Regions from separate parts of the Sphingomonas sp. SORGH_AS_0870 genome, predicted to be linked through region 2. Evidence: riboswitches for the same ligand, from Rfam matches in the RefSeq annotation. Region 2 holds a riboswitch; each other region holds the start of a gene.
What was found. Region 2 has a riboswitch for cobalamin ahead of QE363_RS08265 (putative oxygenase MesX). Riboswitches for the same ligand answer to the same signal wherever they lie in the genome.
Positions count from the first base shown of each region.

Region 1: it holds a riboswitch for cobalamin, as region 2 does, so the genes downstream of both, QE363_RS19415 (TonB-dependent receptor) here and QE363_RS08265 (putative oxygenase MesX) in region 2, are expected to answer to the same signal.
Region 3: it holds a riboswitch for cobalamin, as region 2 does, so the genes downstream of both, cobW (cobalamin biosynthesis protein CobW) here and QE363_RS08265 (putative oxygenase MesX) in region 2, are expected to answer to the same signal.

Region 1 is NZ_JAVIYW010000002.1:4,186,167-4,196,737, forward strand. It holds partial or broken gene pepN (aminopeptidase N) at 1-2,361, shown strand, start outside; gene QE363_RS19390 (alpha/beta hydrolase) at 2,492-3,424, opposite strand; gene QE363_RS19395 (tRNA-binding protein) at 3,626-3,985, opposite strand; gene QE363_RS19400 (glutathione S-transferase family protein) at 3,972-4,643, opposite strand; gene QE363_RS19405 (PepSY domain-containing protein) at 4,671-6,137, opposite strand; gene QE363_RS19410 (TonB-dependent receptor) at 6,124-6,303, opposite strand; gene QE363_RS19415 (TonB-dependent receptor) at 6,224-8,239, opposite strand; cobalamin riboswitch at 8,481-8,702, opposite strand; gene QE363_RS19420 (hypothetical protein) at 8,789-9,091, shown strand; gene QE363_RS19425 (hypothetical protein) at 10,054-10,554, shown strand; gene QE363_RS19430 (hypothetical protein) at 10,551-10,571, shown strand, end outside.
Region 2 is NZ_JAVIYW010000002.1:1,674,672-1,685,242, reverse strand. It holds gene QE363_RS08285 (PLP-dependent aminotransferase family protein) at 200-1,624, opposite strand; gene QE363_RS08280 (pyridoxamine 5'-phosphate oxidase family protein) at 1,721-2,407, shown strand; gene QE363_RS08275 (GNAT family protein) at 2,404-3,090, shown strand; gene QE363_RS08270 (methionine synthase) at 3,349-4,377, opposite strand; gene QE363_RS08265 (putative oxygenase MesX) at 4,407-5,390, opposite strand; cobalamin riboswitch at 5,515-5,738, opposite strand; cobalamin riboswitch at 5,880-6,079, shown strand; gene QE363_RS08260 (hotdog domain-containing protein) at 6,185-6,367, shown strand; gene QE363_RS08255 (hypothetical protein) at 6,643-6,870, opposite strand; partial or broken gene QE363_RS08250 (hypothetical protein) at 6,880-7,002, opposite strand; gene QE363_RS08245 (OsmC family protein) at 7,393-8,598, shown strand; gene QE363_RS08240 (TonB-dependent receptor) at 8,674-10,571, shown strand, end outside.
Region 3 is NZ_JAVIYW010000002.1:3,567,052-3,577,622, forward strand. It holds gene cobJ (precorrin-3B C(17)-methyltransferase) at 1-38, opposite strand, end outside; gene cobI (precorrin-2 C(20)-methyltransferase) at 35-763, opposite strand; gene QE363_RS16550 (precorrin-8X methylmutase) at 760-1,389, opposite strand; gene QE363_RS16555 (cobalamin biosynthesis protein CobG) at 1,389-2,513, opposite strand; gene cobN (cobaltochelatase subunit CobN) at 2,510-5,956, opposite strand; gene cobW (cobalamin biosynthesis protein CobW) at 5,962-6,999, opposite strand; cobalamin riboswitch at 7,180-7,381, opposite strand; gene QE363_RS16570 (HoxN/HupN/NixA family nickel/cobalt transporter) at 7,404-8,474, opposite strand; cobalamin riboswitch at 8,639-8,841, opposite strand; gene QE363_RS16575 (septal ring lytic transglycosylase RlpA family protein) at 8,951-9,517, shown strand; tRNA gene QE363_RS16580 (tRNA-Pro) at 9,719-9,795, opposite strand; gene yajC (preprotein translocase subunit YajC) at 9,988-10,338, shown strand; gene secD (protein translocase subunit SecD) at 10,343-10,571, shown strand, end outside.

The DNA.
Region 1 (10,571 bases), 2.5 Mb from region 2:
ACTGGCGGATCGAGGGCGAACAGCTGGTCGTCCCGCTGCCCGGCGACGCGCATGAAGTCGAGACCGAGGTGGTGATCGCGCCCGACCACAATACCCAGCTGATGGGCCTTTATGCCTCGGGCGGGAATCTGTGCACCCAGTGCGAGGCGGAGGGGTTTCGCCGCATCACCTTCTTCCCCGACCGGCCCGATGTCCTGAGCGTCTATCGGGTGCGGATGACCGCCGACCGGGGGCGCTATCCGGTGCTGCTCGCCAATGGCGATCCGGTGGCCAGCGGCGAGAATGACGACGGCACCCATTGGGCGGAGTGGCACGATCCCTTCCCTAAGCCCTCCTATCTCTTCGCGCTGGTGGCGGGGCGACCTGGCGGTCAACGCCGCAACCTTCACCACGATGAGCGGGCGCGAGGTGCGCTTAGGCATCTGGGTCCGCGCCGCCGACCTGCCCAAGACCACCCATGCGCTCCACGCGCTGAAGCTGTCCATGGCCTGGGACGAGCGGGTCTATGGCCGCGAATATGACCTAGACGTGTTCAACATCGTCGCGGTCGACGATTTCAACTTCGGCGCGATGGAGAATAAGGGGCTGAACATCTTCAACAGCCGCTACATCCTGGCCGATCCCGACACCGCGACCGATTACGACTATGACGCGATCGCCGCCGTCGTCGCGCATGAATATTTCCACAACTGGTCGGGCAACCGGATCACCTGCCGCGACTGGTTCCAGCTGAGCCTCAAGGAAGGCTTCACCGTCTATCGCGACCAGTGTTTCTCCGCCGACCAGGGATCGGCGGCGGTCAAGCGGATCGAGGATGTGCGGGGGCTCCGCGCCAGCCAGTTCCCCGAGGACTCCGGCCCGCTGGCGCATCCGGTGCGCCCCGAAAGCTATATCGAGATCAGCAATTTCTACACGGCGACCATCTATAACAAGGGGGCCGAGCTGATCCGCATGATGGCGACGATGCTGGGCCCGGTGAAATTCCGCGCCGCGACCGACCTGTACTTCACCCGCTTCGACGGGACGGCGGCGACCTGCGAGGATTTCGTCGCCTGCATGGAGGAGGCGGGCGGCGTCGACCTGTCGCAATTCCGCCTCTGGTATAGCCAGGCGGGAACCCCGCGCGTCTCGGCGGGCCTCTCGCACGAACCCGGCGGCGGTCGCGCGACGTTGCGCCTGGCCCAGCACGTCCCCGCCACGCCGGGGCAGGCCGTCAAGCAACCGATGGTCCTGCCGCTCAAGGTCCGGCTGTTCGGCGCGGAGACGGGCCGCCCGCTGACCGACGAGCGGCTGATCCTGCTCGACCAGGTGGCCGAGACGATCACCTTCGAGACGGTGACCGAGCGGCCCGTCCTGTCGATCAATCGCGGCTTTTCCGCCCCCGTCGTGGTCGAGAGCGACCGGACGGCGGAGGATCTCGCCTTCCTGTCGGCGCATGACGACGATCCCTTCGCCCGCTATGAGGCGATGCAGCAGCTGATGCTCGACACGCTGGTCGCGGGCACGATCCATGGCGAGGTGCGGGCCGAGGCCGTGGTCGACGCGGTGACCCGCACGCTGGCGGCCGAGGGGCTGGAGCCCGCCTTCCTGGCCGAGGCCGTGCTGCTGCCGTCCGAGAATTTCATCGGCGACCAGCTGGCGACGGTCGATCCCGACGCGATCCATGCCGCGCGCGAGGCGCTTCGCCGTCGTCTGGGGCAGGCGCTGGAGCCCGAATGGCGGCGGCTCCATGCCGAGCTGGCGCAGGATGCCTATGTCTATTCGCCCGAGGCCAAGGGGCGGCGTCGCCTGCGCAACGTCGCGCTCGGCTATATCGCGGCGAGCGGCGCGGAGGATGCCGCCGCGCTCGCCTTTGCGCAGTTTGAGGCGGCGGACAACATGACCGACCGGCAGGCGGCGCTGACCACTTTGGTCAACTCCGACGCGCCCGAGCGCGAGGCGGCGCTGGCGCAGTTCCACGCGCGCTATGCCGACAATCCGCTGGTCCTGGACAAATGGTTCCAGACCCAGGCGCTGTCGTCGCGCAGCGACACGGGCGCGATCGTCGAGCGGCTGGCCGGGCATCCCGACTTCACGCTGGCCAATCCCAACCGCGCCCGCGCGCTGGTCGGGGCGTTCGGGATGAACCAGCGCGCGCTCAACGCCGCAGACGGTTCGGGCTATCGTTTCCTGGCCGACCAGTTGATCGCGCTCGACCGGCTCAACCCGCAAACGGCGGCCAAGCTGTTGCCACCGCTGGGCCGCTGGCGGCGGTTCGACGCGAAACGCTCCGCCCTGATGCGCGCCGAGCTGATGCGGATCATCGCCACGCCGGGGCTGTCGAAGGATCTGTTCGAGCAGGCGTCGAAGAGCATCGAGTGATCCCATTCCTCCCCAAGCTGTGCTTGGGGAGGGGGACCGCCGCGAAGCGGTGGTGGAGGGGCATGCTCGCTGGCGGGGACACCCCTCCGTCAGTCCTTTGGACTGCCACCTCCCCTTGCAGGGGAGGAATTTATTGCGTCTTTGCTTTCAAAAATCCCTCCATCACGATCCACCGATAGAAGGCGTCGAACCAGCCGGTGCTGGTCGTCTTCTTCGGATACATGCCGAAGCCGTGCCCGCCCTGGCCATAGAGGTGGAACTCGACCGGCTTCTTCGCCGCCAGCCACTGGTCGATCAGGCCGAAGCCCTTGCCCGCGAACAGCGGATCGTCGGCGGCGATCGCGGCGAACATCGGCGGCGCGTCAGCGGGGACCGTCATCGGCTGGAGCGGGCCATAGATGTCACCGACAAAGGCGGGCCTGGCCTGTCCGTCGAGCACCGTCGCGACGGTCAGCATCGCACCCGCCGAAAAGCCGACCATGCCGATCCGGTTGGGGTCGACCATCCACTCGTTCGCGCGCTGGCGGACCAGGGCGAAGGCGGCGCGCGAGTCGGCGATCTGGGGGGCCAGGCCCTTCAGCGCCTCTTCGGGGTTGGGCCGCGCGGCGGGTCGCGCCACGCTGGAGAACATCGCCGCCATCGACTTTTCGAATTCGCCCATATCGGCGGGCGTCTGGTTCAGCCGGTATTTCAGGACGAAGGCGGCGATGCCGCGATCGGCCAGCGCCTTGGCGACGTCCCAGCCCTCATTCTGCATCGACAGCGTGCGGAAGCCGCCACCGGGCGCGACGATCACCGCCGCGCCGGTCGCCTTGGCGGGATCGGGGAGGAAGGGGGTCAGCGTCGCTTGCGTCACGTTGCGCGCGAAGACGCTGTCATATTGGCTGTGCCAGCTTTCCTTGTTCTTCGCGCCGGGCAAGGGGCCGGTGTTCAGTGGAATGGCACCCGGCTGAGCGGGGATGGCGATCGGCACCATCTTGTCGCTCTGCGCGAGGGCGGGTGCCGCCAGCGAGAGCGTTAGCAAAGCGGCCAGCGCATGGCGGGCCCAGCGTTTGGACTTCATATCCCCTCCTGTCCTCCGTGGGTTATGTCCCTACGGTCGGACGAGGATGGTACGCTTCGGGGCGTGGGGTGCAAGGGGTAATGTTAAGGCTAACAGTGCTGGGGCGTGGGCTTCGACTTCGCTCAGCCCGAACGGCTGTTGTATTCAGGCCCGGCCCCCACCCCGTTCAGCCTGAGCGTAGTCGAAGGCCAAGGGAAACCCTCAGAACAACCGCCCCCCATCGGGCACCGCCTGATCCGGCCCGATCAGCACCACCTGCCCCTCCGCATCGGGAAAGCCCAGGGTCAGCACCTCGGACATCATCGGCCCGATCTGGCGCGGGGGGAAATTGACCACCGCCGCCACCTGCCGTCCGACCAGCGTCTCGGGCGTGTAATGCCGCGTGATCTGCGCCGAGGATCGCTTGACCCCGATGACGGGACCGAAGTCGATGGTCAGCTTGATCGCGGGCTTGCGCGCCTCCGGAAAGGGCTCGGCGGCGATGACGGTGCCGACGCGGATGTCGACCGCCAGGAAATCCTCGATCCCGATCCGGGGTGCGGGCGCGTCAGAAGTCGACATTGTCGTAATGCGACGGCGGCGTGACCATCTCCATCCGCTCGGACAGCAGCGGGCGGAAGGAGGGGCGGCTCTTCAGCCCGCGATACCAGCGCGCGGTCTGCTCATGCCCCTTCCAGTCGATGCCGCCCAGATAATCGGCGACCGAGATCTGCGCGGCGGCGGCGAGGTCGGCCAGGCTCATCGTCGCGCCGCCCAGCCAGTTGCGATGGTCGAGCAGATAATCGGTATAGTCGAGATGGCCGACCGCCGCCTTCATCGCCTCGCGCAGGCCCTTGGCATCGGGGCTGCCGGTGCGCGCGACGCGCTTGACCATGCGTTCGTGGAGCAGGGGGCCGGTCACGTCCTGATAGAAATGCGTGTCGAACCACGTCACCAGACGCCGGATCTCGGCCCGGCCGACGGCGGTGCCGTTGATCATCGCCGACTTTTCGACCGTCTCCTCGAAATATTCCGAGATCGCCATGGAATCGACCAGCAGCACGCCGCGCTCCTCGTCAACCATCACCGGGGTCTGCCCGGCGGGGTTCATGTCGAGGAACTCGTCGCGCCGCTGCCACGGCGACTCGCGGACCAACTCATATCCGACGCCCTTCTCGCCCAGCAGCAGCCGGACCTTGCGCGAAAAGGGACAGAGCGGGAATTGATAGAGTTGCCACATGCCGCCCATCTAAGCGGCCGGGCATGGTTACGCCAACCCCGATGGCGATGTTTTCACCCGCCCGCGCGACGCAGGACGGCTCAGTCGCCGCCACCCGACCACGACGCCGCTGACCGACAGGATCAGCCCGGCGATCGACCAGAGCCACATCCACGCCGTCCAGCCGGGCCGCCACGCGGTCAGCCACGGCCAGTCCCAGGTGTGAAGCAGCGTATAGGCCCAGCGATAGGCCCGCCGGACGCGGTCCTGCCGCTCGACCACCGCCCCGCTCATCGGGTCGAGATAGAGCCAGGTCGCCGCACCATCGTCGAACCGCATCCGCACCACCGGCAGCCGGGCGGGATTGGCCCAGTAGAAATCGGGCCGCTCCAGCCGCGCCACCCCCGTCACATGCCCGCCGGGCACCAGCATGGCGGCGGCGTCCGGTCGATCGATCGGCGCGGCCGGGGCCAGCGTCGCCTGCTCGAGCCAGCGCGGATGCGGTCCGGCCGGGTCGATCGCGATACGCCGCCATCCGCCATCGCCGCTCCACACGACGCTACGCGCCGGGCCCGCCATGGCCGCGAGCCGGTCGAGCGCCACCGGCTCGCCCGCCTGCCCGGCATAGGCGCGCATCGCCGCCACCGGCGCGGTGCCCCCGGCAAAGACGCGTCCCGGATCGACCGACAGCCAGCCGCTGACGATCCAGCCGGTCAGCAGCACGCCGCCCAGCAGCCCGCTGACATGATGCCAGACCATCCAGCCGCGATAGGGCGTCACCCGCCCGCCGCGATAGCGACGCCGCCCCAGCCGCATGCGCAGGATGCCGATCCACATCCCGGTCAGCGCGACCGCGATGCACGGCCCCGACACCCACATCACCACCTGCCGCCACAGCCCGCCGTCGCGGCGCAGGATCGTCGGATAGAGCCAGTGCGGCACCGACCCCAGCCAGTTCCAGATGCGCTGCGTCCGCGTCGTCCGCTGCACCGGCTGGCCGGTCAGGCTGGAGACATAGAGCTCGGTCCCGGCGGCATCGGCCAGCGTCGCCTTCCACAACGGGCGGTGCCGGTCGAAGCCGCCCGCCACGGTCCACTGGTCATGCCCGATGGGCGCAACCGCGACGACCGGCGCCCCCGCGAACCGCGCCGCGACCCGGCGGGCATAGGCGGCATCGACCGGCGCGACGCGAGCCCCCGTCCGGGCGGAGCGGACCTGCGTCTCGCCCCCCGCCCCTTCGATCCGCCAGACCGGTACGCCGTCGCGCATCTCCAGCGTGATCCGCCGCGCGGTCGCACCGTCCGGCGGCGGCCGCTCGACCCCGCCCCAGTCGATCGGCTCCACCCCGGCCGCCATCTGGGCAGGGGTCAGCGCGGGATAGGGGACGTAGATCATCACCAGCCCGGAGGCGAACCACATCGCGAAGAACAGGCAGGCGGCGATCCCGGCCCAGCGATGGACGAGAAAGGCGAACCGGACGGCCGCCCTTCCCCATGATGCGTCAGAACGTCGCACGAAGGCCCAGGTCCAGCGAGCGCGGACGCCCCAATATCCATTGCTGATCGCCATAGGCGGTGACCGCATAGGCCTTGCCGAACAGGTTATAGACGCGCAGGTCGACCGCCATGCGCGGGCTCAGCGCATAGGACAGGGTGGCGTCCACCGTCGCATAGCCGGGGATGCGAAACGCATCGGCATTGTCGGAGAAGCGCCGCCCGACATAGCGCAGCCCCGCCCCGTGCCTGCATGCGGGCCGTGGCATCCCAGCGCAGCCAGAGATTGCCCAGCGCCTCGGGCACATTGGGCGGCGTCCGGCCGCTATAGTCCGCGCCGCCCGAACGGAAATCGTCGAACCGCGCATCCAGCATCGTCGCATTGGCGTCGATCCCGAACCCCTGGGGCAGATCGACCGAGACCGCCGCCTCCACCCCTTGCGCCGAGCGCTGGCCGACCTGCTCGACCGGGCTGGAGAGGGTGCGCTGCGCCAGCAGCCCCGTCTTGACGATGCGATAGGCCGCCAGCGTCGCGGTGCCGCGCCCGCCCAGGAACAGCCACTTGGCGCCCAACTCGACCTGATTGCCCTTCGCATTGCCGAACTGCACCTGCCCGCTCGACACGGTGGTCAGCGTGGCCAGCGGATCGACGCCGGTGGCATATTGGCCATAGAGCGACAGGGTCGGCCTCGGCTGATACACGATGCCCGCCCGCCAGGTCGCGTTGCGGAAGGTCTTTTCAAAGGCGAAGCGATCGGTCCGCGTGCCGCCCGGATAGGCGATCGCCCAGCGGCGGACCTGATCCTCCTCGTAACGGAAACCGCCGACCACCGACCATTTCTGGCCCAGCGACACCCGATCCTCGGCAAACACCGCCAGCGCGACGGTGCGGGTGCGGTATCGCGGCGCGATTCCCTGCGTATCCAGAAAGCGGCCGGGATCGAAGGCGAAGGGATCGACCGCATCGACCTGCGCATCCGATCCGAAGTCGTTCTCATGGGTGAAGCGCACCAGATTGGCGTCGACCCCGACGACCAGCGCATTGGCAATGCCCTGCGCCAGCGGCGTACGCAGCGTCACGCTCGCCTGGTCGCCCCATTGGGTCTGGTCGTGACGGATGCCGTAATTGTCACTCCGCCGGATCGTACCGGGCGTACCGCTCTCCCCGTTGGCGCACGCGCCCCTGGCACCGACCCAGCAATAGCTCTCCAGATTGCGCCAGAATCGGTCGCTGGTCAGATAATAGGCGATGTTGGAGACGCTGACCGCCGCGCTCGGCGTCCAGTCGACCTGTACCGAGGCACGGTCGTCGCGAAACCGCATCCGCCCGTCCCCGACATTATAGTTGCGCGTCCGGATCGCCGGGTCGAGCCGCCCGTCAATCAGCGGCGTCCCGAAATAGCCGATCGGCCGCTGGTCGCCATGATCGCCGCGGATCGTCACCGCCAGTCGTGGCGAGGGGGTCCATTTCACCGTGCCCGACAGCGCGAAGCTGCGCGAATCCCCCCGGTCGACATAACCGTCGGAGCGGCGATAGCTGGCATCCAGCCGATAGCCCAGCGTGGCCCCTGCCGGACCGCCGATCCCGGCCGCCAGCCGGACGCTGTCCTGCGCACCATAGCCGATCTCGGCCTGTCCCTCGGTCCGGGCGGTGGGCTTGCGCATCACCACATTGACCGCGCCGCCCAGCGCGCCCTGGCCATAGAGCACCGACGCCGGGCCGCTCAGCACGTCGATCCGCTCGACCATCCAGGGATCGGTTGGAAAGGTGATCGTCCCCGCTGCCGGGAACAGCCGGACCCCGTCGATCAGTTGCAGGACCGAGCCCTGTCCGGAAAAGCCACGCGCCGCCAGGGCGGTGCCGCCATTGCCGGGATTGGCGACGCTCGACAGTCCGGGGGCGCGTGTCTCGGCCTCGACGATCGACTGGTCGCCCCGCGCGCGCACCAGGTCGCCGTCGAGCGAGGTGATGCTGGCGGGGGTTTCGAGCGGGGTCAGCCCCAATCGGCTGCCCGTGGCATTGGGCCGGTCCATCGCCGGTTTGTCGCGCGTGCCGACGACCAATATCGTGGCGTCGGTGCCGGTCGGCATACCCCCCTGCTGCGCCCAGGCGGGCATCGCCATGCAGGACCACAGGGCCCCACCCACAAGGATGAGACCACGGCTTGATGATATGTGATGATATAACATTATTTGCTCATAGCGTCTTGTCGCGAACAAGCCGAGACCTTCCGTTCGCCTCGAACGGCCGGATGCCATGCGCGCTGGACGCCTTTCCGCACTCGACATGGCCACCCATGCGCCTCCGCCACCATTGGCGTCGCTCGTCGGAAAAGACCTAGCCATGGCCATCCCCTGGGCCCGGCATGAGCGACCTGACGCCGGCAGGTCTCCTGGCTCACGGGTCATCGCGAACCATGCGCCTTCCCAGGTTGCCCCAGTGGCTGGACCGGCTCGACACCGGTCCCTGCATGTCCGCTCACCGCTTACAGTTGCAGGGACAGCCTCGGATTTGGGCGGTCACCCGCCCTCACCGCGTTCCCTTTTAATTCCCCTGTTCGGGGAAACCGGCGCGATCACGACCGGAATATTCCGGCCGCGTTCTGATTGCGGCAATCGGCGGGGCGGGTCAAGCATCTGCCCCCAGGAACGGCTTTGCGCTATCCCGCGTCCATGGCCCGCAAGACCCGCTATCTGACCGCAACGATGCCCGACGGCTATGTGAAGACCATCGGTCCGACCTCTGCCCCGTTCACCCATTACTGGCGGATCGTCGCCGATCTGGGCGGCGGCCGGACGGAGGTGTTCTGGGGTCACGCGAAATCACGCAAAGAAGCCATGGCGCACGACGCGTCGCTGGCGGAAGCGGCACGCAAGCGCGGCTGGGTGGGCTACAGATTCGAGGTGGTGGAATTGGCGGAGAGCCAGGATCCGCCAGCGGCGCTACCGCCGAGGGGTGGCGGGCGTCGTCGCTAAGGCGTGAACGCGCCAATCCGCCTTCGGCTATGCCGTGGCGGTCTCGTATGGGATGATGTTGTTGTGATGGTTGCGGGGGCAGGATTTGACCGCTGTAGAACCAAGTTGTCACTTGCTGCGTGCCGCGTCGGATCATTGCGCGAATCGATACCTTCTTGTCCATCCATCCCAACTTTTCGGCAAGATCGGCATCGACTCTGACCCTCGGGGTCGGTCTTTCCTTTGAGATCGACCCCATCCCCAACTCTATTCAGATGGATGAGGGCATCTCAATTTATCCGGATGACAGCGCCAGCCCGATTACCCGAATCAAACATCGCTTTCTCGCTCCGTGCCCCTGGCTTCATCGGCCGTTGCGCGTATCTGCAACGGCCGATGAAGCCAGATCGCGAGGAGACGAGCCGCCGCCCCTTGCAGATCGCCACTCACGTCGCGGGCGTTCCAGACCACGCGGACGCACACCGGACGGGCTTGGAATGCTGCTGACGATGAGCGCAGCGAAGGCATCGTCTCCCTGTGCGGACGTCGTAACTTTGAAAAGGTACGTCAGCTGCACTGGCGTGGCGTTCAGCGGTTCACAGCGCCGCCGGGTCCCAACAGAAACGCGCCACGCGCTTGACCTCGCGAGCGCATGGACATATGAGGAACATGCATCCCCCGATGTTGGGATGTGTGCGCGATGACTGTCATGTGGCTTACAGCTGCGGATGCAGGCATCGTACCGGACCGGTGGTCCGGAAACTGACGGCACGGGCACCGCAGCGGCACGAGACGGACGCATGATACAGACCAGGGGCGCGCTCCCGCTCCTCCACCGCTGACCTCTGTCAGCTGTCTGACGTCCGACCAAGGAGCTTTTTTATGTCCTGCATTGTCCGTGACCTAGTCGTGCATGTGCGCGGTGCGCTGCCCCGCCCAATGTCGATCACGACTCGCCGTGATCCGGTTGAGGGAGGCCACGCATGAGCCGCCGCCCCTCCACCGTCGCACGTCCGCTGCCGCCGCTTGTGCTCGACGGCCGCCTGACGCAACTCGCCACCGAGCGCTTTCCCGCCGCGCGCGCGCCGATGAACCAGAGCGACCGCGCCGCCTACTGGCTCGGTGAGTACGTCAAGGCGCGCCTCGAGCTACCGCATCTCAAGCCCAGCGACTTGCTCGCGCTTATCGCGGAGCAGGACGCAGCGGCATGTGGTGCGACCTTCACCCGCACAATCAAGCGGCTTGCGCAGCCGCATCTGGATGACCGCTCGAAGGCAAGCCCGTCGCCTGCCCCAGCACCGCGCCGCAAGGTGCTCGACCCCGTACCATCCACTGTATCTCCTTCCCCGGCCGTGAGCACGACGGTTGCAGTGCCAGTACCTTCGCTGCCGTCCGGCCGCGTTGATGACGATGAGGCGACGGATCCTGATCTGCTCGCACGCATGGGCCGCATGCGGGCCACCCCGCCGAGGCAGCAGGCATGAGCAACGATCCCATGCGG
Region 2 (10,571 bases):
TATCATCGCAAAAGCGACGTCTAGAATCTACGTTGCAGACGGACCCCGGTGGTCCCGGACAACCACACCCCACCGATCCTGGCATACCTTGATCCGCGGCTCTGATAGGCCCTCCCAACCTTCCCGATTGGGAACGGTCAGCGAGACGGCACGACCGTTCTCGGAATCGCTGCGGTCTCGAGAACGACCGGATCGGCGTTCAAGACGTCGAAATGCGATAAAATGGCCAGTTGCGCTCAATGACGTTCGAGAGGCGCGCGATATTCCGATCCGTCGCACCCCCAATCCCGAAGAGCAGGCCGTTGCGCGGCATGGCCGCATGGAAGGGCGAAAGCGGCATCGCGCCGATCCCCCGGTTCTGAAGCGCATGGGCGACCTTGCGATCGTCGATACGCTGGTCGCGGAACCAGACGGGCAGTTGCAGCCCGCCCGCGGCTGGCTCGACACAGAGCATATCTCCGGCGACGGTGGCTAACGCATCGCAAAGCGCCGTCATCCGTTCGGCATAGACGCGCTGCATCGTCCGGACGTGCGCGCGGAGATGTCCGGCGTTCAGGAAATCGGCCATCGCCGCTTGGACATGGATCGGCACCGACCCGCCCTCGCGCCGCAGGATAGGCCGTACCTGCGCAAGCAGCCACGCCGGCAGCACCGCATAGGCAATGCGCAGGCCGGGCGCGAGCACCTTGGAGAAGGTGCCGACATAGGCCACGCGATCCGCGCGATCGATCCCCTGCAACGCCGCGAGCGGACGGGACGCATAGTGGAACTCGCTGTCGTAATCGTCCTCGATGATGACGGCATCCTGTGCAGCGGCGAAGTGCAGAAGGGCGATGCGGCGCGTCAGGCTCATCGCCACGCCGGTCGGATATTGGTGTGACGGCGTGACGTAGATGATCGACGGTGCCGGATCGTTATGCCCGATAGTCATGCCCTCCGCATCGCAGGGACGCGGCACGATCGCGGCGCCTGCCGCGACAAAGATGTCGTGGGCGGTGCGATATCCCGGTTCTTCCAGCCAGACGGTCCGGCCGGGAGCTGGCAGCAGCACCCGCGCGAGCAGCGCCAGGATGGCCGCGGTCGACGGCATGATGATGACCTGCTCGGGGTCGGCCAGCACGGCCCGCGCCCGCGTGACATGATCGACGATTGCTTGCCGCAGTGCCGGCAGGCCGTTCTCATCGCGGTAGCCGAGGTCATGGATATGCAGATGGCGCGCACGGGCGCTGAGGCAGCGGGACCAGACCTCGTGCGGGAAACTGTCGAGATCGGGCAGGCCCGGCCGGAACGGGAGGAACCGTTCCGGCTCCGGTTCCGGCGGTGATAATCGCGGCAGCGGCGCTGCACGTGCACCGTCGGGAGCCGGCGGCAGGTCGGCCACCCGCATCGCCGACCCCGCCCGCCCGGTCACGAAGCCCTCGGCACGCAGCAGCTCATAGCCCGCCACGACCGTCGATCGCGCCACCCCCAGCATCGCCGCCAGCGCGCGAGAGGACGGCAGGCGCTCGCCTGCCACGAGCTGCCCCGCCAAAACCCGGTCGCGGATGGCGTCATGGATCTGTCGTTCGAGATACCCGGCGCGGCGATCGATCAGGATCCAGGTGGCAGGATGTGTGGCGGCCATGTCCCTTTCAACTGGACTGCCGATCTTTGCGCAAGTGGCATTATGCAGCAATCCGCTTTCCTGACATGGCGGCCCCGCAACAGGCAAGGGGGCCACATGACACCGACCGATCATTCATCCGACAAGGACGCCTATCCGATCACCGAACGCAGCCGGGTGCGGCGTGGGCATCGCCGCGCGGACTATGCCACCGGCACGGTCCATGCGGTGCTCGACGCCGCGCCGCTTTGCCATGTCGGCTATGTCATCGATGGCGAGCCCTATGTCACGCCGACCATCCACTGGCGCGAGGGGGAGCGGATCTATTGGCACGGCTCGGCGGCCAGCCGCTTCCTGCGTCAGGCCGAGGGACAGCGCGTCTGCCTGACCGTCAGCCATATGGACGGCTATGTGCTGGCGCGGTCGGCGTTTAATCATTCGGTCAACTACCGCTCGGCGATGGTCTTTGGCATCGCGCGGGTCGTCGAGGAACCCGACGCGATCGCCGACGCGCTGCGGCGGTTCACCGACGGCTTGTTCCCTGGTCGCTGGGAGACATTGCGGCCGATGACCACGCAGGAACTGAAGGCAACCAGTGTCCTGTACCTCGATATTGAGGAAGCCAGCGTGAAGGCACGGGCCGAGCCGCCCAGTGACGGTGACGAGGCAGCGCACCCGGTCTGGGCCGGGGTGTTGCCGATCCGCAGCACCTTCGCCGCACCCGAACCCGCCCCCGAACTGGGCGGGGATATCGCTTTCCCCGCAGGCCTGTCCGCCCTGCTCGCATCGGGGCGGCTGCGGTGACCGCCGGCCCCGCGCCGGATCGGACCGACGACCTGCCGCTCGGTGCCGTCGTCACCGGTGCGGCTCCGCCATTGCCGGGGTTCGATATCCATGCCGGTCGCGCCGTTACGCTCGAACCGCTCGGGATGGCGCACGCGGCCGATCTCTGGCGTGTCGCGCAAGGAGCGGATCGCTCCTTCACCTATCTGCGCTATGGGCCGTTCGCGACGGAGGAGGCGTTCGCCGCGCATGTCGCGGGATTGTCCGGGATCGGCCGGCAACCCTTCTTCGCCGTGATCCCGCGAGCCAGCGGAACGGCTGCGGGCTGGGCCTCCTTCTGTGATATCGCGCCGGACGATGCTGCCATCGAGATCGGCAGCATCTGGTTCTCACCCGTCCTGCAACGCACCCGCGCCGCGACCGAAGCAATATTCCTGATGATGAACCATGCCTACGCGCTCGGCTATCACCGGGTCGTCTGGCGCTGCAACGCCCTGAACGCAGCGTCTATCCGCGCTGCCAGCCGCTTCGGTTTCACCCATGAAGGGACATGGCGGTGCGACGGGATCGTGAAGGGCCGTCGTCGTGATACCGCATGGTTCTCCCTCCTGGCGCCTGAGTGGCCTGCACAACGTGATCGTTTCAAGGCCTGGCTCGACGACGACAATTTTGACGAGAATGGCGTCGCCAGGAAGCCGCTTTGAGGGTGATCCGGCCTACCGGTGCTTTTCATTGGAGCGGCGGCCAGCATAGCAGAGGCATTCCTGTTGGGATGGTGAAATGGGAGTTTATCCAGTGCCCCAACATCCTGTTTGATAGGTGTTTTGGGACAAAGTGGTAGGTGATTGTCCGCCAATGTCGATCGCCCGATAGGGCAGCTATGGGCAATCTTGCAGGTGCCACAGGTAGGCGCTTCTCGCCAGCCTGGGACCCATCCCGCGCTGGCGATCCAACCGCCGTGATCAGCTGAGTATCTCTCGACGTACGATTTCCGCGCCAGCACCCAGCGCCTTCAGCTTGCCCCGTGCGACGTTGCGCGCCAGCGGCGCCATCCCGCAATTGGTCGCGGGCAAGAGCTTGTCGGCATCGACGAAGCGCAGCGCTTTGCGCAGCGTGTCGGCGACCTGTTCCGGTGTCTCGATCGTGTCCGTCGCGACGTCGATCGCACCAACCATCACCTTCTTGCCCCGGATCAGTTCGATCAGGTCCATCGGCACGTGCGAGTTCTGGCATTCGAGCGAGATGATATCAATCTTCGACCTCTGGAGGTTGGGGAAGGTCTCCTCATACTGGCGCCATTCGGAACCCAGAGTCTTCTTCCAGTCGGTATTGGCCTTGATGCCATAGCCATAGCAGATGTGGACAGCGGTCTCGGCCTTCAGCCCTTCGGCCGCGCGCTCCAGCGTGGCGATGCCCCAGTCGTTCGCTTCGTCGAAGAATACGTTGAAGGCGGGTTCGTCGAACTGGATGATGTCGACGCCAGCCGCTTCCAGCTCGCGGGCTTCCGCATTGAGGATGCGGGCGAACTCCCATGCCAGCTTCTGCCGGCTCTGGTAATGGGCGTCGTACAGGGTGTCGATCATCGTCATCGGCCCGGGCAGCGTCCACTTGATCGGCTGATCGGTCTGGGCGCGCAGGAAACGGGCGTCATCGACGAACACCGACGTCGGCCGCGAGACGGCGCCGACGACCGTCGGCACGCTGGCGTCATAGCGGTTGCGGATGCGCACCGTCTCGCGCTTCTCGAAATCGACGCCGTCCAGATGCTCGATGAACGTCGTGACGAAGTGTTGGCGGGTCTGCTCGCCGTCCCCCAGGATGTCGATGCCGGCCTGCCGCTGATCGTCGACTGCCAGGCGCAGCGCATCCTGCTTGCCCGCGACCAGTTCCTCGCCCTCCAGCTTCCACGGCGACCACAGGGTCTCAGGCTGGGCCAGCCAGAATGGCTTGGGCAGACTGCCTGCGGTCGTCGTCGGCAACAATGTCGTCATGATGCAAATACCTGTCGTGTGGGTAGGGATCAGAGTCCGCAGGTCGCGGACCAGCGCTGAAGCGCGGGCCAATGCGGCTTGATGAAATGCTCTTCGGCGAATTTGCCCTGCTCGACGGCGAGGCGGCTGCGTTCCTCGCGATCGTAGACGATGCGGGTCAGCGAATAGTCCTGATACCTCAGGCTCGGCTGATAATGCTCCGCCGCGACCGAGTTCGCGTTGTAGATTTCCGGGCGATAGATCTTCTGGAACGTCTCCATCGTCGCGATGGTGCTGGCGAGTTCGAGGTTGGTGTAGTCGCTGACCAGATCGCCGATGTGGTAGAAGGCGAACGGCGCGACGCTGTGTGGCGGCATGAAATATCGCACCTTCATGCCCATCTTCGCAAAATACTGATCCGTGGATGAGAATTTGTCGTTGCGATACTCGACGCCCAGGATCGGGTGTACGTTGGCGGTCCGGCGATAGACCCCCTTGCTCGATACGCTGAGGCAGATGACCGGGGGTTTGCGGAAGTGGTCGCGGTAGGCGCTCGATCCAAGGAAATGCTTGAACAGGTTGCCATGCAGATCGCCGAACCCCTCCGGCGCGCCGCCACCCCCGGCCTTCAGGTGATCGGGCAGGACGACGCTGAAGTCGTAATCGCGAATATAGGACGAGAAGTTGTTGCCGATCATGCCATCGCTGCGCTCGCCGCTGATCCGGTCGGTCACGGTGGTGTGCAGGATTTCGATCAGCGGAAACGCTTCGTCGTCCGCGCCGTCCCCGAGCGTGAGCGCGGCCGAGACGATTGTCAGCTCCAGCGTATAGCGATCGCCCCTGGGGTTATCCCAGTGCATCAGCGCGTTGAAGCGGTGGTCGATCATCACCAGCGTGTTGCGCAGATTCTTCTGGCGGCTGTCCCCACGCGCGAGATTGGCGAAGTTGGTGGTGATGCGCGTGTTGTCGGCGGGACGATAATCCTCGTCGAACGGGATATGGCTGATCGAGAATGTGAACCCGCTATTCGTCATGACTCACCCAGGTTTTGCGGGCGGGAGGTCAGGCGAAAGCGCGCGAGGCGTGAACAGGCCCGGATGGCGGCAAGCCACGGACCGTCGCATCAAGCGCGATCCACCGGAGGAACCCCCGTCCGAGGAACGTTATGGCGTCGAAGGCAGGTCTCCTGGCTCACGGGTCAACGCGGTGGCTCCGGCCTTCCCAGGCTCCTTGCGGGAACCCAGTGACACGAAATGGAGCCGCCACTCGCCGCTTACAGTTGCGGGGGCAGCGCCGGATTCTGCCCCAAAGGACACCACCGGCTTCCCGTCTTAGCCCCATCGCCACGCCTGGGATGGGGAACCTCGACATAGTCGTTGAACACCATCAGTCCGATGGAGTCAACGACCATATAAAGATATCTTTATATCTTGATCCCGTTCGAGGCGCCGTCGTGATCGTGTGACGTCGGTCACGCCATGCGCTGTCGGCCCCCTGATCTTGACCTGAAGGGACGTTTTCTGCGACCCCGGCACGGTCAAGGTTCCTTCGCCGGATGGCCGAAGCCTAAGACGGGAAATCGGTTCGATGCCGATGCTGCCCCCGCAACTGTAAGCGGCGAATAGAAATGCCCTCGTGTGTCACTGGCGCCTGGGTGCCGGGAAGGCCGGGGTTTCATGACGACCTGCAAGCCAGGAGACCTGCCTTCGACGCCATAGCGACCACCGGCGGGGTGCCCGGTCTGGCCGCTGCGTTGCTGCGGGAAGAGGTACACCTCTCCCGTTGGCCGCTGGCGTCTGGATGCCCTCGCGAATGATTGAGGATCAGGATGTCACAGGAATACCGCAGCACCCCCATCCAGCTGATCGACATGGTCTTTCCCGGCGATGCTAATCACCACGGTACATTATTCGGTGGGGTGGCTTTGGAGCACATGGACAAAATCGCCTTCCTTGCAGCGTCTCGTCACGGCCGTGCTGCCTTCGTCACCGCGTTGTCGGAAAAAAATTGATTTCGCAGCGCCAGCCAAGATCGGAGACATGGTGGAGGTGACGGGCCGTGTCGTGGGGGCGGCCGGAAATCGCTCGACGTCGAGGTCGAACTGATCGCGGAGGCACCGGTATCAGGCCTACGACGGCTATGTACCCGTGGTCGGTTCACGCTCATTGCCGTCGGAAGCGAAGACCCTCTGCCCCCGATTGGTGAGACGGTTCCGAGAGATGCGGCGCAGCCGTTGCGAATGGTCGACATGATCTTCCCGAACCAGACCAACCATTGCGGCACCCTCTATGGCGGCGACGCGCTTTGCATGATGGGCACTTCGGCCGCGAAGTCAGCGTCACGCCCGAAGATCACCGGATCGAGCCCATGCGAGATTGCGATCGCGGCCTTGGTGTCCGATCCCAAGGTCCCGGTCACCGTGGCACCGAGGCGCTTGGCCCAGAGGGTGGCGAACGCCCCTATCCGCGTCGATCCTTCGCCGTCGGGGAGCGGCGGCGGCAGTTTGACGGTCAACCACGCCGCCACCCACACCAACCCCAGCGCGCCTGCGACGAGGAACGCCGCCTGCCACCCGAATGCGACCGCGAGCGCCGGGATCGCCAGCGGGGTGATGAGCGCACCAATATTAGGCGCGGTATCACCGATGCCGAGCGCGATTGGCCGGTCCTTCTGTTCGAATAGGTGGCAGCGGACTTGACCGCAGCCGGTGTCCCGATCGATTCCGCCGCGCCAAGTATGACTCCGGCTCCGATGAAGCCGGACACAGTCGCGTCGGCTCTCTACCGCAAGCGTGCAACAGCCCCTCCATGAAGAGGCTTACTCTACCCCACAACGGGTGAGCCATATCCGCTCGAAACCGGCCGAGTGACAGCAATCCCTTTTATTCCTACTTGATAGATATGATTTGTTCCGGGAAGCCGGCCGGCGACCTAAGCTTGCCTGGTTCGCGAGGCACTCAGACGGGGCCGCGACGGTCATGCATCGGTCCGGGGAGAGGGCCGCCGCGCCAGATCAGAATCATAGGGGGAACGGGTCATGCCGAACCGATTGCGGCCGCGCGCCGTACGACACGAACGACGTTCGCATCGGGGTGCGATCGCCGTGCTGGCGGGTATCGCCATGCTGGCAACCGTCCCGTCGCCGACGTTCGCGTCCGAACCGGACGCCGACCCGTCGCTCGAGCAGGTGCTGGCCCGCCGACGTGCGGCGCAGGCAAGCCCCGATGTGGAGCAGGTCATCGAAACGCGGGCCACGGCGGAAAGCCGTTCGGGCGTACGACGCCTGCGGATCGGCGATTTCCAGTATTTGAGTGATAGCGACCGCGGCTATGCCGGCTATGATCTGGGCGCGGGATCGTGGGACACGTTCGCGGCGGTGTTGGCCAGCGCGCTGGCCGACGAATTCGCGACCCAGGCAGCACGGCGCAAGCTGCCCGTCGACGCGATCGACATCGTCCTGACCAGTCACCCAGACGCCCCCGAAATCGCCCGCACGCGCAAGGTGTCCTATCCCCGCAACCTTGCCTACACCGCCTATATCGCGTCGTCGGCCAGCGACGCCGACCTCGAATCGCTGCGGCAGGATGTTGAACGCGCATCGCCGGTGCTGGCCGCCGTGCGCGATCCGCAGGCGATCGCCCACGGTCCGGTCGGATTGACCGTCAGCGCGGCGCAACCCGATGCCGGTGCGCCGCCCGGACTGCGCGATTTCCTGGTCGAAAAGCGCCAGGCGATCGCGCGACTGGCGCAGGCCTCCGCCGCCGGCACCGCCGCGCCGCCGACCGGGCTGCGCGCCCATGCCCGTATCGAACCGCACAGCGGCCTGCGCACCACCCGGACCGGCAAGGGCAATTACCATATCCTGCACGACAGCCGGGCGGACCGCGCGGGTAACGGCCTCGCCCCGACGGTCGAAGAGCATCTGGTCGGCGTGCTCGCGACCTGCATGACCCATATCTTCGAGATCGAGGCCGCGAAACGCAACATCGTGCTGGATGGCCTGGAAGTGCGCACCCGCGCGGTCCTGCCGCCGCGCGGCGACGGGGCGACGGCGGCCCGGTTCCGCGACATCGCCTATACTGTGGCGATCGCATCGCCCGAACCGGCCGCGCGGATCGATGGATTGCGCGACGCAGTCGAGGCGTCCTGCCCGATCTACAACCTGTTGCGCGATCCGCAGTCGATCGCCGGCCGGATCGTACGCGGCCGGTACGAATCGCAGATGGCTACCGCGGCGCGCTGAAGCGCCGGCGCGGCGCACGTCCGCGATCTGCACCGCAGACGGTGCCGACATCACATCTTATCCTTGGGGGGAATCATGAAGAACTGCGCCTTTTTGCTGGCGGCGACCGCATTCCTAGCCGCACCGTCCGCCTTTGCCGAACCGCTCGATGGCACACCGCCGCGCACCGACGCCGCGAAGACGGAGGAAGCGAAGGAAAGTCCCGACAGCGACATCGTCGTTAACGGCCGCAAGCAGCAGAAGGAAATCAGCGGCGGCGCGCTCGGCACCCGCTCGAACCTCGAAACGCCGTTCTCGATCACCAGCGTCGACAGCGACGATATCGAGAAACTGCGCGCGCTGACCACCGCCGACTATTTCGTCGGTGATGCCAGCGTGACCCGCGACGGCGGCAGCCGCTACAATATCCATTCGCAATGGGTGACGGTACGCGGCGCGGCGGTACGGACCCAACTCTACAACGGCGTACCGCTGCGGGACTCGCAGGGCGCCGACACCCCACCCGAATTCCTCGAACAGGTGCAGTTGCTCAAGGGTGCCGGCAGCTTCATCTATGGCTATGCCGCCCCCGGCGGCGTCATCAATTTCGTCACCAAGAAGCCGACCGAGACGCTGCTCGCAAATATCAGCGTTGGGTGGCAGTCGGCGGCGCTGTTCCGGCAGCATGTCGATATCGGCGACACGGTCGGGCCAGTCGGGTTCCGGCTAAACGCGGTCCAGGAGTTCGGCCGGACCTATGCGGACAGTGAGATTTTGCGTCAGGGCGCGGCGATCGGGCTGCGCGTCGACCTCTCGCCCGATATCGCTTGGCGCACCGATGCGTTTTATCAACGGAACCAGATCGACGGCGCCGAACCCAGCTTCGTGGTCGGCGGCAATGCCAACCCGGCGGTGCCGACCTATCGCGACCGGGTGGTGCCTGCCCCGGTCAGCGGGCGGACGCGCTTCGCCTCGCGCGATACCTATACCGACGGGCGCCTGTATTCCGCGATCACCAGCCTGACGTGGCAGGTCAACCCCGACTGGTATGTCCGGCTGACCGGCGGACAGGTCGGCAACGACCACCGGCTGCCCTATGAACGCATCATGCTGCTCAACCAGGCGGGGGATTATTCGCTGCGCCTGTTCAACGGGCGCAACGTTTATCGCAACCGACTGGGTTCGGTGTTCGTCGAGGGGAAGTTCGCTACCTTCGGCCTCGCGCACCAGCTCAACCTCGGGCTCGACTGGCGCGACAGCCTCGGCCGTCATGCCGAAAATCTTGCGACCTTTCAGGCGGGCAGCAACATCTTCCGCCCCGTCCTCGCCCGCTGGACCTATGACGATCGCCGCGACCTCGAAATCCGGCCGCTGGGCTGGAACGAGGAGAAATCGGCGTTCGTCAGCGACACGATCACCATCGCCGACACGGTGTCGGTCATCGCCGGCGCGCGCTACACCGACTATCATTCGCGTGCATGGGCGTGGCGCAGCCAGCAACGTACCAGCGACTATCGCACCGACGGCGTCACGCCGACCTTCGCACTGCTCTATCGCCCCAGTTCGGCGCTGACCTTCTACGGCAGCTATATCCAGGCGCTGTCCGAAGGGACGATCGTCAGCAACCTGTACGACAATGTCGGCGACATCCTGCCCGCGCTGGCCAGTCGCCAGTATGAAGTCGGCGCCAAATGGGAATGGGACCGGTTCTCCGGCGCCGTCGCGCTGTTCCGGCTCGACCGCGGGGCGAACTTCGTTACCGACGACAACCGGCTCGTGCAGGACGGCATCGAACGCTATCAGGGGATCGAGGTGTCGGCGCGGGTCGTGCCCGTCCCCACCGTATCCCTCGGCGCATCGACGACCTTCGTCGACGGCACGCATGAACGGGCCACCAATCGCTGGCTGGTCGGACGGCAACTGCACGGCGTCGCGCGGGTAACGGCGGTGTTCGATGCATCCTACGACCCCGCCTTCTTGGCCGGCGTCGGCCT
Region 3 (10,571 bases), 1.9 Mb from region 2:
CCCGGCCCCAGCCCCGCGACGATCAGCCAGCCGCTCATGGCCGCCGCCCCTGCCCATGGATCAGCGCGATCGAGAAATAGGGGGCGGGTGCGTCCTCCACCTCCGCCAGCCGCCGCACGCGCTCGCCCGCCTGGGCGGCATGTTCGATCAGCCACGCCTGGTCCGACCGCCCCGCCGCCGCGATGGCACGGCGCAGCTTGGGCAGATGGCGGCCGATCTTCATCACGACCAGCGCATCGGTTTCGGCAATGCGGCGGGTCAGTTCCGGCTCGGGAAGGGTCGCCATCGCGACGGTCAGCACATCGTCGCCCCAGGTGATCGGCGCGCCGCTGGCGGTCCAGGCGCCCGACATGCCGGTGATGCCCGGCACCACCACGACGGGGGCATGGGGAAGCAACCTGCTGTGCAGGTGCATGAACGATCCGTAGAAGAACGGATCGCCCTCGCACAGCACCACCACATCCTCGCCGCGCTGCACCAGCGACAGGATATGCGCGGTGCAGGTCGCGTAGAAGGCGGACAGGCATTCATTGTAACGCGGGTCGGTGAAGACGATCTCGGTCGTGACCGGATAGTCCATCGGATATTCGACCACGTCGTCCCGCAACATGCCCTCGACGATGGTGCGCGCATGGCCGCGCCGCCCGGCCTTGCGGAAATAGGCGACGTGCCGCGCGCCGCGCACCAGCCGGTCGGCGCGGACGCTCATCAGGTCCGCCGCGCCGGGGCCGAGGCCGACACCGTGGATCGTGCCCGTCGTCATTCGGCGCGGCTCGCCAGCGCGTTGATCGCCGCGACGGTGATCGCACTGCCGCCCGGGCGGCCCTTCACGATGGCGCAGGGGACGGGCATCGCCTCCCACAGCGCGTCCTTCGACTCCATCGCGCCGACAAAGCCGACCGGACAGCCGATGATCGCCGCCGGGCGCGGACAGTCGGGGTCTTCCAGCATGGTCAGCAGGTGGAAGAGCGCGGTCGGCGCGTTGCCGATCGCGACCAGCGCGCCCGCCAGATGCGGCCGCCACAGCTCCAGCGCGGCGGCGGAGCGGGTCGTGCCCATATCCTTGGCCAGTGCGGGCACCGACGGATCGCGCAAGGTGCAGATCACCGGATTGTCGGCGGGCAGCCGCGCGCGCGTGACGCCCTCGCTGACCATATGCGCATCGCACAGGATCGCCGCGCCCGCCGCCAGCGCCTGCCGCCCCGCCGTCGCGAAGCCGCGCGAGAAGTGGATCGACGGGGCGAGTTCGACTAGCCCGGCGGCATGGATCATGCGGACCGCGACCGGCTCCTCCTCCGCATCGAAGCGGGCGAGCTCCGCCTCGGCGCGGATGATGGCGAAGGACTGGCGATAGATCGCCGCGCCATCGGTTTCGTAACTATAGGGCATCAACAGGCTCCGAGAAGCGCGACCGCCCGCTCGGGCGACAATCCGGTGTGAAGCGGTGCCGCCCCGGCGCGGGCATGGCGGGCCAGATCGAAAGCCCCCTCGCGCCCGGTCAGCACCCAGTCCGCCGCCCGTGCCCGCGCGCAGCCCTTCGCGCAACCCGAGACGTGCAGACGCCCCTCGATCGACGGCGCGAGGCGGGCGGCCAGATCGCGGGTCTCGACGCTCGCCTGCGGACAGGCGGGCGCGCCGACACAGGCGTCGACATGCAGGATCGGCGCATCGTCCAGCACCATGCCGGTGGCCGGCCGGGGAGCGACGCCCTCCGCGATCAGCAGCCGCCACGGGGTCAGCCGAACGGCACAGCCCTGGCTGCGGACAAAGGTCGCCAGCGCCGATGCCCCGATCCGGCCGAACGGCAATCCATAGACCGCACCGACCGGATGGGCGCCGGGCCGCATCGGCGGGCCGCCCTCGCCCGGCACCGCATCGCCGCTCGCCCAGTCGGGCAGATCGGCCGCGTGGCGCGCCATCCGCCCGGCGGCGGCGCCTTCGCTCTCGACGAACCAGTGCGCCAACCGGATCAGCGCATCGGCGGCGGTCCGGCGCGTAATGCGCATGCCCGCCGCCCGGCCATCGGCGCGCAGCAGCAAGTCCCCATCCGCCCCCCGCTCGATCCGGAAATCGGCGGGCGCTTCCATCAGCATCGGGGTTGGCCCCGCATCGATCGCAAAGCCGATCTTGCTCGGCAGATCGGGCAAGTCGGTCAGCCGCGCGCGCAACTCGGTCGCGATGCCATGCGAATCGTCGCCCTCGCGCCAGTCGGGATTGATCAGGATCGCGCCCCGCGCCTCGCGCACCGGATCGGGATCGACCAGCCCCAGCGCGCGGAGCGCCTCGACCATCGGGGGCCAGCTCCGCTCGGTCGCGCCGCGCAGTTGCAGGTTCGCGCGCGCCGTCAGGTCGATCTGGCCATTGCCATGGGCGTTTGCGGCCTCGCACAGCCCCTCGACCTGATGCGCCTCCAGCCGGGCCAGCGGCGGCCGGACCCGGACCAGCAGGCCGTCACCCGCCATCATCGGCCGCCACGCATCGGGGCACCAGCCCTTGACCACGAACTCGCTCATGCCGCGCCGTCCAGCATCGCCAGCACCGAGTTGCGCCGCGTCCGCCACAGCCCCGCCGCATGAAGCGCCGCGAACCGCGCCTCCATCGCCGCCAGCGCCGCCGGATTGGCCTGCGCCATGAAGTCGCGCACCTCGTCGCGGGCGAGCGTCGCGTCCCAGTACAGATCGATCAGTGACGCCGGGACCATGTCGGCCAGATGCGCAAAGCTGCCCAGATGGTCGAGCGTCGCGGCGATCTCCGCCGCGCCGCGAAAGCCATGCGCCATCATCCCCGCCATCCAGCGCGGATGGGCGGCGCGGGCATGGACGGTGCGGGCGATCTCCTCGGCCAGCGTCCGCGCCCTGGGGCTGGCCGGATCGCGCGTGTCGAGATGATAGAGCGACGCCGCCCCCTCTCCCAAGGCCACCCGCGCCGCCGCGAAGCCCGCCTGATGCGCGGCATAATCCGCCGCCAGCAGCAGATCGCTCTCGGGGAGGTCATGGACATGGACAAAGGCCTGTGCCCCCGCCACCCGCGCGGCGATCCCGTCCGCATCGCGCCGGTCGCCATCGTCGAGCGCGGTGGCCGAGGCCGCGAGCCAGCTTTCCCCCGCTGCGATCCGCGCGGCCTCGTCATAGCCCGCCTCGGGGTCCAGCCCGATGCCGTATCGGCCGGGCGCGGGGCCATAGACGCGCGGTGTCGCCTGCCCGACATAGGGGTTCCATTCGGGCTCTTCGTCGCGCTGGCCGAGAGCCCGCACCGCCTGTCCGAACAAGGCGACCAGATGCGGGAAGGCGTCGCGGAACAGCCCCGACACGCGCAGCGTCACATCGACGCGCGGCCGGTCAAAGCGCATCAGCGGCATCACCTCGAACCCCGTCACCCGTTCGGAACGGTGGTCCCAGACCGGCTCGACCCCGATCAGGTGGAGCGCCATGGCGAATTCCTCGCCCGCGGTACGCATCGTCGCCGATCCCCAGAGATCGACGATCAGGCTGCGCAGGTGATCGCCCTCTTCCTGCATGTGGCGCCGGATCAGTTCCTCGGCGAGCTTGACCCCTTGCGTCTGCGCGGCGCGGCTCGGCACCGCGCGGGGATCGATGGCGTAGAGGTTGCGGCCCGTCGGCAACACATCGGCGCGGCCCCGGTAGGGCGAACCCGATGGCCCCGCCGCCACCCGTCGTCCGTCCAGCCCCGCCAGCAGCCCGGCCCGCTCGGCCGCGCCCTGTTCGCCGCGCCCGAAGACATGGAGCCCTTCGCCGAACTGGCTGTCCTTCACGTCGCAGACAAAGGCGTCGATCCGGGCGAGCGGATCCTCCGCCCCCGCCAGCCCCAGCGTCTCGCCCAGCCCGACGCTGTCCGCCTCCTCCGCGATCAGGCCGCGCAGCCGGTCGCGGCGCGCCGGGTCGAGGCCATCGGCATTGGCATATTCGTCGAGCAGCGCCTCCAGCCGCCCCAGCCCCGCGCCGCTCCCCGCCTGGACCAGCGCCGGGGGGACATGGCCGAGGGTGACGGCACCCAGCCGCCGCTTGGCCTGCGCCGCCTCGCCCGGATCGTTGACGATGAAGGGATAGAGGACGGGCCAGTCGCGCGTCAGCGCCTCGGGCCAGCAGGCGTCGGACAGCGCAACCGCCTTGCCGGGCAACCACTCCAGCGTGCCATGCGCGCCGACATGGACCAGCGCGTCGATCGCTTGCGCGCGGAGCCAGAGGTAGAAGGCGACATAGGCGTGGCGGGGACAGCGCGACAGGTCGTGATAATCCTCGCCCCGCGCGCTCGGTCGGCCGCGTTCGGGCTGGAGCGCGACGATCGCCTTGCCCAGCGCCAGCGCGGGGAAGTGGAAGGCGTCGCCCTCGACCAGCGGATCCTGTTCGACCGCGCCCCAGCTTTCGAACAGATCGGCGCGCAACGCTTCGGGTAATGTGGAAAGTGCGTCGTGATACGCCGCCACCGGCCATGCGATTCGGTTGGCGAGCAACGCGGCGGGCAAATCCGACGGGGCTTCCACATCATAACCGGCCTCGCGCAGATCGCCGAGGATCGCTTGCGCCGAGGCGAAACCGTCCAGCCCCACCGCATGCGCCGCCTGCCAGTCCTTGCCCGGATAGGTGGACAGCAGGATCGCCAGCCGCCGCTCGGCCGCCGGGGTCGTCGCCAGCCTCGCCCAGCCCGCAACCTTGTCCGCCACGGCGGCGATCCGCGCGGGCTCGGCGCGGTGGAGGCGCAGGGCGATGTCGAAATCAGGGTCACGCTCGCCGGGTTGCTTGAAGCTGATGACCCCTGCGAACAGCCGTCCGTCGATCTCGGGCAGGACAACGTGCATGGCGAGGTCGGCGGGTGACAGGCCCCGCGCCGCGCCCTCCCAGCCCTCACGGTCGCTGGTCGCGAGCGCGACCTGGAACACCGGCACGCCCGCCCCGTCGAGCGGGGTGGTGTCGTCCTCGCCTCGCGCGGAGAAGGCGGTGGCGTTGACGATCGCGGCCGGGGCGAGCGCCGCAACCCAGCGCGCGATCCACGGGCCTGCGCCCTCGGCCTTCAGCGAGGGGACGAACAGCGCGACGGGGTCGAAGCCGCGTTCGGTCAGGGCGGCGTGGAGGGCGGCGATCGGCTCGAGGTCGGCGGCGGCGAGATAGGCACGGTAGAAGGTGATCAGGACGCGGGGGCGTGTTGCCCTGAGCAAAGTTGCGGCTGGGCAGGACAAGCCTTCTGGCATCCAGCCCCCGACCGGAGCCACTATAAAGCCTCTCTCCGGGCAGGGAGTTTCAGGTCGGTCATGCCCCCAGCATGACCTGAACGATGCGAGGCATCGTTCACCTGAAACTGGGTTGGGGAGGGGCAAGGCCGCGGGCAACTTAGCCTGTGGATAGGGCCCTCCCCCACCCCCTCCCGCCTGCGGGAGGGGCGTGTTTGTGGCCAACGCCGGTCCATCTAGCCCCTCTCCCGGCAGGGGGAGGGGTTGGGGAGGGGCAAGGGCCACGGGCGATACAACTGCCGCAAGCGCCTCCAGAGCGGCAGCCGCCGCCTCCGCTCCCCCCGCATCGCACAGCGCCGTCAGCCGCCGCACCACCGCCTGATCGACGGTGGACGCCGCCATCAAACGCCGGTCCTCCCGCCCGTCCGCTGCCAGCACCGCCAGCGCAATCCCGCGCTCGCGCGCCAACCGCTCGACTTCGCGCAGGCCATATTCCCAATAGGCCGCCCCGCCGATCAACCGGATCAGGATCGCCTTCGCATGCGCCAGCGTCTGTTCGACATAGGTGTCGACCGACAGCGGATGGACCAGCGCCGCCAGATTGGCGAGCCGCAGCGACCAGGGGAATCCCCCTGCCCGCCAGCCCGCCGCAAAGGCACTGAGGTCGCTGTCGGAAAAGGACAGCACCACCACGTCACCGGGACGCTGCCCCAGATCCTGCGGAACCGCCTGTTCCTCCAGCCCATGGCTCTCGCGAAAGACGAGATGCACTGCGCTTAGCCCTTCAGCACGCCCTCGATCGCGGCACGGTCGATCCGGTCATGCTCGGCGATGACGACCAGCCGGGTGCCGCGTGGCTCGCCCGCACCCCAGGGGCGGTCGTAGCTGGTGCGCACCCGGCGGCCGACCGCCTGGACCAGCAGCCGCATCGGCTTGCCCGCGACCGCCGCATAACCCTTTACGCGCAGGATATCCTGCTGCTCGGCGAGCGTGACGATGCGCGCGGCAATCGCCTCGGGGCTCTCCACCTCGCCCAGCATCACCGAGAGGCTGTCGAAATCGTCATGCTCGTGATCGTCCGCGCCGTCATGGTGCGAGGGGCGCGCGGCGATGTCGTCCTCGGCGGCGGCTTCCAGGCCCAGCACGATCTCGGCAGAGACGATGCCGTCGACCGCCTCGACCATGGGCAGCGGGCGCGGGGCCTCGGCGGCGATGATCTCGCGCGCCCTGGCGACGTCCTCCGCCCCCGCCAGATCGGCCTTGGTCAAGAGGACGAGGTCGGCGCACGCCAGCTGATCCTCGAACACCTCGGACAACGGCGTTTCATGGTCCAGGCTGGGATCGGCGGCACGCTGCGCCTCCACCGCGTCGAGATCGGGGGCGAAGCGGCCCGCCGCGACGGCCTCCGCATCGGCCAGTGCCACCACGCCGTCGACAGTGATGCGCGAGCGGATCGCGGGCCAGTCGAACGCCTTGAGCAGCGGCTTGGGCAGCGCGAGCCCTGAGGTCTCGATCAGGATGTGATCGGGGCGCGGCTCCATCGCGAGCAGCTTTTCGACCGTCGGGATGAAATCGTCGGCGACGGTGCAGCAGATACAGCCATTGGCCAGCTCGACGATATTCTCCGCCGGGCAGTCGGGGATGGCGCAGCTTTGGAGGATGTCGCCATCGACGCCCAGCGTGCCGAATTCGTTGACGACGACCGCCAGGCGGCGACCGCCGGCGTTGCGGATCAGGTGGCTGATGAGCGTGGTTTTTCCGGCGCCCAGAAAGCCGGTGACGATGGTGACGGGGACCTTGCTGAGGTCACGCATGCTATTTCTCCGACGCGCCGGACGAGCGAGCGCGGACACGGGACCGATCGCCGGAGCGGTGACGGACGGGCGCAGTCGAATGCGTCCGCCCCGCGTGTCGGCGACCGATGCGGCCCCGGCCGCATGGCTTCGTCGCTCCCCGACGGAGAACCGTGCCCCGACCACCCCCTGGGTCCAGGCAAGAGCGACCATGACGCCGGCAGGTCTCCTGGCTCGCGGGTCAAAGCGAGGGGATGCGCCTTCCCGGATCGCTCCAGTGGCCGTGCCTCCGATGGGGCACCAGCATCGCTCGCTCGCCGCTTACAGTTGCAGGGACAGCCGGGGATTTGCACCCCATTCCCGTTTCAAAGCCCCAAGGGGCACCGGCGCGATCTTCGGGGCGTTTCGGCCCCGATGTGCGGCATTTATCCCGCCGCGCCGGGCTTGGCAATTCGCGCCTCCATCGCGGCGAACCCGCGCCAGCGATAGAGGAGGAAACTCGCGCCCCAGCAGATCACGAACAGCCCGACGATGGCGAAGCCCAGCACGTTGAAATGCTCCGACAGCGCCCCCGCATAGCGGAACGGCCCCGCCGTCCAGCCGAACCGCTCGGCGAGCAGCGCGGTCGCCTGGATGCCGCCGATCACCAGCGCGACCAGCGCCGAGACCAGGGTGATCGTCATGTTGTAATAGAGCTTGCGAAGCGGATGGACGAACGCCCATTCATACGCGCCCAGCATCACCAGCCCGTCGGCGGTATCGATCAGCGCCATGCCCACCGCGAACAGCACGGGAAAGACCAGGATCGTCGCCAGCGACACGCCGTCCGCCGCATGCGCGCCCGACAGGCCGAGAATGGCGACCTCGGTCGCAGTGTCGAAACCCAGCCCGAACAGGAAGCCGAGCGGCGCCATGTGCCAGCTCCGCCGGATCAGCCGGAACAGCGGACGGAAGAGGCGCGACAACGGCCCCTGCCCCGAAAACATCATCGCGGCATCCGCCTCCGCCATCGGCTCGCCGCGCGCGACCCGGCGGAACCGGGTCCAGACATCGCGCAGGATGATCAGGTTCATGATCGCGATGGCGAACAGGAAACTCGCCGAGACGATGGTGGCGATGGTCCCGCCGCTCTGCCCGAACGCCTCGAAGTCGGACAGGGTGCTGGCGGCCAGCGCGACCGTGGTCGCCGCGATCAGGACGATGGCGGAATGGCCGATCGCGAACCACAGCCCGACCGCGATCGGGCGCTGGCCGTCCTGCATCAGCTTGCGGGTGACATTGTCGATGGCGGCGATGTGGTCGGCATCGACCGCATGGCGCAGCCCCAGGCTATAGGCGAGCAACGCGGTGCCGAGCATCAGGCTGTTGCCCGCGAAGACGCTCAGCGCCCAGCCCCAGACGGCGATATTGACGAAGACCAGCGCGCCCATCAGCAGCGCGACCCGCTTCTTCAGCGGCAACCGGGCGCGCGGCGCTCCGGCATGATGGTAGGACATGGGTGATACCCCCGGCGTCATTGCGACAAGGGCCGAACTCCGCTGTCGCGGTCGCCATCCCACCCCACGGACGCACGCCGGGCGGGATGGCCGATTCGTCTCGGCCGATGGGCGTCGCTCGCATGATACAATATATCCAGCCGGTGACCATCCCCTGGATCGCGGCAAGAGCGACTCGCACCGGCAGGTCTCCTGGCTTGCGGGTCGAAGCGCACGCGACACGGCCTTCCCGGATGGCTCCAGTGGCTGTCCCCTGTCGCAGGGACCGGCGTCGCTCGCTCACCGCTTACAGTTGCAGGGACAGCTGGGGATCTTCACCCCATTCCCGTTTCAAGCCCCGAGGGGCACCGGCGCGATTGACCGGCGGTCGGGCTGAAAGCCGTTGCCGGTCGGCACGGGGATAGTCTGCGGCGGGTGGAGGCGCAAACCGCTTTATCGGGCCGGACGCCCGGCTTAATCCGGATCACATGGTGGATGTGAGAAGATGGCGCCGCTGGGCGCCGGCGGCGGCGTGCCTGGTCGCGGCGTGTTCGGGCGGGAATTACCGGCCGGTCAGCGATTATCCGGTGCGGATCGGCAAGCCCTATACGGTGCGCGGCGTCACCTATGTGCCTGCCGAGGACGCGACCTATGACATGCTGGGCTATGCCAGCTGGTATGGCAGCGAATCGGGCAAGCGCACCGCGAATGGCGAGCGTTTCCGCCCCGGCTGGGCGACGGCGGCGCATACCACCCTGCCGCTGCCCAGCTATGTCGAGGTGACGGCGCTGGATACGGGACGGCGGATCATCGTGCGGGTCAATGATCGCGGGCCGTTCGCGGGATCGTCGCGGATCATCGACCTGTCGCGCGGCGCCGCCGAACAGCTCGGCCTGCGCGCGGTCGGCAAGGCGGCGGTACGGGTGCGGCGGGTGGAGCCGGACGAGAGGGACCGCGAACGCCTGCGCCACGGCAAGGCGGCGCGGCCATTGCCGCCGGTATCGGATGCAGTGCGGGCGAATCTGCTGTCGCAGATCGCGGCGGCGGGCATGACGGTGCGGTAACGCATTTCTCCCCAAGCTCGCTTGGGGAGGGGAACCGCTCGCGTCAGCGAGGGGTGGAGGGGCCGGAGGGACTTGCCCCACCACCACCGCTTCGCGGCGGTCCCCCTCCCCATCTGCGATGGGGAGGAATTAAGGGGTCCAGAAACGAAAAAAGCGGGCTTTCGCCCGCTTCATCGTCGTCCACTGATGTCAGTAGAAGATTGGTCGGGGCGACAGGATTCGAACCTGCGACCCCCACACCCCCAGTGTGATGCGCTACCAGGCTGCGCTACGCCCCGACCGAGCGGCGGCCTCTAGGCGGGTTTTCCGAAGGATGCAAGCCTTGATGTGAAGATAGTGCGCACCCCACATCCGGCGCTCCATTGCGCCTGTTCGCCTGCGATGGTAGCGGGCAGGCTATCCGACATGGGGGCTGGTCGATCGTTCGCGGTCGGCGGGTGCCCGTGCCCATTCAGCATAGACGGGTCCGAATGTTCATTCCCTTCACCGCCCCAGTCGCCGCGATGGCTGCCGCCACCGGGGCCACCGCATCGAGCGGCGCCGCCTCGTTCCTCAGCCTGGCGCCGCTGCTCCTCGTCTTCGTGGTCTTCTATTTCCTGATGATCCGCCCGCAACAGCGCCGCATGAAGACGCTGCAAGCCTCGATCGAGGGGGTCAAGAAGGGCGATCAGGTCACCACGGCGGGCGGCATCGTCGGCAAGGTGACCCGCGTCGAGGACCAGCTGGTCGAGGTCGAGATCGCGCCGAACGTCCGCGTCCGGGTGGTCAAAGCGACGTTGACCGACGTGGTCAATCCGAACGCCAAGCCCGCGAACGACTGACCCGATGCTCGATTTCCCCCGCTGGAAGGTCGCTTCCATCGTCGCGCTGCTGGCGGCCCTGTGCCTGCTGGCGATCCCGAGCTTTCTGCCCGAGAGCGTCACCAACACCTGGGGTTCGATTCCGCACCCGCGTGTGAACAAGGGCCTCGATCTGGCGGGCGGCAGCTATCTGCTGCTGGAGGCGGACACCGCCGACCTCGCCAATTCGCGGCTGGAGACGATGCGCGACCAAG